2 linked regions of the Geobacillus stearothermophilus ATCC 12980 genome follow. The protein of the gene in region 1 interacts with the protein of each later gene in a pairwise test. Links are inferred from orthologs where the notes say so. Each region holds a gene or a part of one and is shown on either strand. Other genes may lie near its edges.

Region 1 (2,740 bases):
AAACATCATTGTTCATCAATCCCACTCCTTCACTTCCGGCGCTTGGCGATGGCAAGCGCCTTTTTCGTATTGGCGAAATGAAGCTTGGCGCACGTCTCGAGCATCTCTTCCCCCCGCGCGCGGATGATCCGGGCGGCGGCTTCGTCAACGATGGCGCCGGCACCTTTCGGGAGCAAAAGGCCGACGGCGCGGGATAATTGCTCCATCTCCTCTAAAAACACATAGCGGGCGATGATCGAGGCGGCGGCGACTGATACGTGGACACTTTCCGCCTTGGGAAGGCAGTGCACCCGCTCGCGGATAATGCGATCTTCATCGGAAAGGTAACGGAAATACGAATCCCGTTTTAAAAATTCGTCGATGATGATTGCTTCTGGTTCGGCGGGCGCGATGGCGTCAACGAGTTTCACGAGCGTCCGGTTGTGAAGGAGCGCCTTCATTTTCGTCTGCGGCATGCCGCTTCGCTGCCAGCGGTTGTATTGGGGGTTATCCAGCACGGTGACCGCATGCGGCACGGTTTCCATGATGGCTGGTGCGATCCGTTTGATCGCTTCATCGTTCAATTGTTTCGAATCTTTCACGCCAAGCGCCGCGATTTTGGCGATATGCGGCCGATCCACGTAGGCGGCGGCGACGACGATCGGGCCGAAATAATCGCCGGTGCCGACTTCATCGGAACCGATGGCGGAAAGAGACCCGAGTTGATGAGCTGCCAAAGCGGACGGCTGGTGGTCAGCTGTTTCGTTTGAGGCGCTCGCCCCTGATATCCATTTCGCTGCTTCTTGCTCCGCCGCTTTCCCTTGAAACAGCACTTTGCCTGAGCGGTAGGCGGTGATCACGACATCCGGGCGTTTGACGGCAAACAACGCTCCAGCCGGAAGCCGGTCGGACAAGGCGCCTTCATAGTGGGCGCGCAAGGCGTCAAGCAGCTGTTGGTCGGCTTGAATCACATAGTTTGACAACGTTCGATCGCTCCTTTAATCTTCTCTATCGTTGCTATGTGTCGCTTCTTTCCATTATACCAGCGTTCATGATATGATAAACAGTAGGATTTGGCGAAATGGGGGAGAAAGCTTGACAGAACAGCCAAAAACGCGAGTGAGCGTCCGCATCTATGGACAAGACTACACGATCGTCGGCGCGGAAAGCCCGGCCCACATCCGGCTCGTGGCGGCGTTCGTTGATGATAAAATGCATGAATTCAGCGAGAAAAATCCGCTTCTTGATGTGCCGAAGCTGGCCGTGTTGACAGCCGTCAACATCGCCAGTGAGTATCTCAAACTGAAAGAACAATATCAACGGCTGGCGGAACAGCTGAAACAGGAAAAGGACGGGAAACAGGATGATTGATGTCGTGCTGCTATTTGTCCTGTTGATGGGGGCGATGATCGGGCTGAAGCGCGGCTTTATCCTTCAATTCATTCATATGGCCGGGTTTCTCATCGCCTTTTTCGTCGCCTATCGCTATTATGAACGGTTTGTGCCGACATTGCGCCTTTGGATTCCGTATCCGACGTTCGGAGACCCGGAGACGATGAAGCTGCTGTTTCAGAGCACGCATTTGGACGATGCCTATTATCGGGCGATTTCCTTTGCGCTTTTGTTTTTTGCTGTGAAAATCGTCCTGCAAATCGGCTCGATGCTTGATTTCGTCGCCCAACTGCCGCTCTTGCGAAGCGTCAACCGCCTGGCGGGGGCGGCGCTCGGGTTTGCGGAAGTGTATTTGCTCGTCTTTTTGCTGTTGTATATCGGGGCGCTCGTGCCGATTGACAGCGTGCAGGAGCAGCTGCAGCGTTCGCTTATGGCGACCGTGATTGTGAAACATACGCCGGTGTTGTCGGACATGCTTAATCATTGGTGGATTCATGGCCGCGTCTGACCGGGCGTGGCCGCGGTTTTGCGGGAAAGGGAGGAAATGGGGATGAGCGTCCATAAAAAAGAAGTCATCCGCCTGCTTGAAACGATCGCACTGTATATGGAGATCAAAGGAGAAAATCCATTTAAGGTCAACGCCTTCCGCAAAGCGGCGAACGCCTTGGAAACGGATGAGCGGAGCCTCGCGGAAATCGGCGACTTCACCGCCATTCCCGGCATCGGCAAAAGCACGGCGGCGATCATCACCGAGTTTGTCGAAACCGGTTCATCATCGGTGCTCGAGGAATTAAAGCGCGATATTCCGGAAACGCTTCTTTCCTTGCTTAAGATCCCGGGGCTTGGCGGCAAAAAAATCGCCAAGCTGCATCAAGAGCTCGGTATTGTCGATATGGATGGATTGAAAGAAGCGTGTCTGGTGGGAAAAGTGCGGGAGCTTCCTGGTTTTGGCGCGAAAACGGAGGAAAAGTTGTTGGCGGCGATTGAGGAGGCGGGCAAACGCCCTGAGCGGCTGCCGCTCGCTCGGGTGCTCGCCGCCGCGGCGGATGTGGAACGCCAGCTTGCTTGTCTTGATGGCGTGATCCGCTTCTCGCGGGCCGGCAGTTTGCGTCGCGTAAACGAAACGGTGAAAGATTTGGATTATGTCATCGCCACCGACCGTCCGGCTGCGGTGCGCGACGGGCTTCTTCGTTTTGAGCGTGTCCGCGAGGTCATCGCTGCTGGGGAAACGAAAGTGTCGCTTCTGCTTCGCTATGACGACGATGTGGCCGTCGACTTCCGGCTGGTTAGCGGGGCGCAGTTTGCGACCGCGCTCCATCATTTCACCGGATCGAAGGAGCATAACGTGCGCATGCGCCAGCTCGCCAAA
Region 2 (2,859 bases), 1.2 Mb from region 1 along the record:
TTCGTATGACAGCGCGATGCGGTCTAGTTTTACCGCCATCATCATTTGCGGGCCGCTGCCCACTGCGCGGTATGGAATGAGACGAAGACGATGGGCCCACTGTTCGGGCGGGTCGTCAACCGTCATGGCTGCCATATAGGCCATCAGCTCTTCGGGCAGCACGTCCTTCGCTTTTTCCCGGTCCACGATCATCACCGGCGTTTTGGACACTGGGTCAAACAGCTGGTTGCCGCTGTCGATGAGCCCTCTTAGGGCAAGGGGCCGGCCTTCCCAAACAGCAATGACATCTACAATATGTTCGAAGCGCAATTTTTTCTCGCGAATCTGTTCCACACGGCGGCGGGAAAAAAGCCACAACACCGGAAACCCGACGAGGACAAACAGCCAGCTTACCGGGTCGCCCGCCCCGGGGGGATGCATCATCAATAATCCGTTCTGCACGGACAGTTGCTCGGCGAAAAAATAATGAACCGCCAGCATGCCGCCCCCGACAGCGAACGTGGCAAAGTAAAACGCCAGCATGTTCTCGATCATATAGCGCGGCCGCTTAAAGCCAAAAGCGGAGAGCACAATCAAGATCGAGGCGGCCATTTTGGCAAGCGGGTGCTGGGCGATGGCGGACAACGGGGTGAACAGCAGCACCACAAGCAGCGACCCGATCAACGCTCCGGCCAACAGCCGCCACCAGACGATCGGGCGCTTAAGCATGAGCGCTGTCAGCCAAAGAAGCATTGCATCAAAACAGACGTTCAAAAGCCAAATGACATCAAGATACACAACCAACCGGCAAGCCCCTCCCCCGCCCCATCGGCTTTTGTCTGAAACAAGTATATAGCATATCCCGTTGGAAAGTCTGTCAATTGGTGGTGGTGAAAAACAGAATGTTTTGTCAAAGCGAGGGGAAACGTGCGAACGAGGAAAACCGCCCTTTGAAGCGCGGGGCGAGGGCAAAAAAAGAAGGCATGAACACGGCTTGTTCATGCCCGATAGCTCCTCAACGGCGACGGTTGCGGTTACGCAAGAACGCCGGAATATCGAGCGGGTCTTCCGCCTGCCCGGACCGGAGCGCCGCATAATCTTGCGCCGGTTCTTCGCGCTTTTCCCGCTTCGGCGCCGGCGTCACTTTCGGCGCCGTCCCGATGCCGGCGCGCGGCGGCCGCGGCTGCGAAGCAACGTTTTCGTTAAACCCGGTCGCGATGACAGTGACGACAATTTCGTCTTTTAAGTCTTCGTTGATGACCGAGCCGAAAATCATATTCACTTCTTGATCGGCCGCCGAAGCGACGATGTCGGCGGCCTCCTGCACTTCGTACAAACTTAAGTTCATGCCGCCGGTGATGTTCATGAGCACGCCTTGCGCCCCGTCGATCGACGTCTCCAACAGCGGGCTGGAAATGGCTTTTTTGGCTGCCTCCGCCGCTCGGTTTTCGCCGCTGGCAATCCCGATGCCCATCAGCGCCGAGCCTTTGTTGGACATGATCGTTTTCACATCGGCGAAGTCAAGGTTGATCAACCCCGGCACAGCGATCAAATCGGAAATGCCTTGCACCCCTTGGCGCAGCACATTGTCCGCTTCGCGGAACGCCTCAAGCATCGGCGTATTTTTGTCAACAATCTCAAGCAACCGGTCGTTCGGAATGACGATGAGCGTATCGACCGCCTCTTTCATGGCGGCGATGCCGCTTGCGGCCTGCGTCGCCCGCTTCCGCCCTTCAAACGTAAACGGGCGCGTGACGACACCGACCGTGAGCGCTCCTAATTCGCGGGCGATTTGGGCGATGACGGGCGCCGCCCCAGTTCCCGTGCCGCCGCCCATGCCAGCGGTGACAAACACCATATCGGCGCCGCGAAGCGCTTCTTCAATTTGCTCTTTGCTCTCCTCAGCTGCTTTTTTTCCAACTTCTGGGTTCGCTCCCGCACCCAAGCCGCGTGTCAGCTTCGCCCCGATTTGCAGTTTCGTCGGCGCCTTCGACAAATTGAGCGCCTGTGCATCGGTATTGACGGCAATAAATTCAACGCCTTGCACTCCGTGTTCAATCATCCGATTGACGGCGTTGTTGCCGCCGCCCCCGACCCCAATCACCTTGATCGTTGCCAACTGATCGACTGTTGTCTCAAACTCCAACATGGCCAAATCCTCCTAAAATTTCAATCTCTATTCAAAGAAAGAACCGAAAAATTTCTTGACCTTCTTCCCGAAATGGTCTTCTTTCTTTTTCGGTTTCGATGGTTGTTTTGGCGCCGGGCGCTCGGCCGGCTCCGCCGCGGCCGCCGCCGGGACGGTTTTCCCTTGCAGCTGCGCCTGCCGGTAGGCGAACTTGAGCAGGCCGACGCCGATCGTGTATTGCGGGTCGCGCACGCCGATGTAATCCGGCATGGCAACACGGACGCTCGTCCCTAGGACGACGTGAGCCAACTCCAACACTCCCGGCATATTCGCCACGCCGCCGGTCAGCACATAGCCGCCCGGAAGGTCGCGAAAGCCAAGCCGGCGCACTTCATGTTGAACCATTTGCAAAATTTCCTCCATCCTCGCCTCAATAATATCGGCGATCTCAAGCTGGCTGAACTGCTGGTGTTGATCGCTGCCTATGACCGGCACGCTGAACACTTCTTCGTCCGAAGCGTAGTCGTAAAACGCATACCCGTGCTTCAATTTGATTTTTTCCGCATCCTCCGTTGTTGTCCGCAGCCCGATGGCCAAATCTTTTGTAATATGCTCCCCGCCGACCGGCAGTGAAGAGACAGCTTGCAACGCCCCTTGCTCAAAGACAGCGACCGTTGTCGAACCGCCGCCCAGATCGACGAGCGCGGCGCCCAAGTGCCGCTCATCGTCGGATAATGCCAGCAAACCGGCCG

Evidence for each region.
Region 2: the proteins of zapA (region 1) and ftsZ interact in binary tests that used the Bacillus subtilis proteins (3 or more experiments, as listed by UniProt). The link is inferred for Geobacillus stearothermophilus ATCC 12980 from one-to-one orthologs.

The regions. Positions count from the first base shown.
Region 1 is NZ_CP128494.1:2,127,634-2,130,373, reverse strand. The notes cover bases 34-2,712. They hold zapA (cell division protein ZapA), read left to right. Parts: upstream 34-1,074; coding sequence 1,075-1,350; downstream 1,351-2,712. Other genes in these bases: polX (DNA polymerase/3'-5' exonuclease PolX), read left to right, coding at 1,922-2,712; QSJ10_RS11525 (CvpA family protein), read left to right, coding at 1,343-1,879; rnhC (ribonuclease HIII), read right to left, coding at 34-962. In the rest of the region: more of rnhC, read right to left, coding at 30-33; more of polX, read left to right, coding at 2,713-2,740. UniProt on the Bacillus subtilis protein: Activator of cell division through the inhibition of FtsZ GTPase activity, therefore promoting FtsZ assembly into bundles of protofilaments necessary for the formation of the division Z ring.
Region 2 is NZ_CP128494.1:934,143-937,001, reverse strand. Bases 62-2,859 are described here. They hold ftsZ (cell division protein FtsZ), read right to left. Parts: upstream 2,129-2,859; coding sequence 995-2,128; downstream 62-994. Other genes in these bases: ftsA (cell division protein FtsA), read right to left, coding at 2,156-2,859; spoIIGA (sigma-E processing peptidase SpoIIGA), read right to left, coding at 62-783. Also shown: more of spoIIGA, read right to left, coding at 1-61. UniProt on the Bacillus subtilis protein: Essential cell division protein that forms a contractile ring structure (Z ring) at the future cell division site. The regulation of the ring assembly controls the timing and the location of cell division.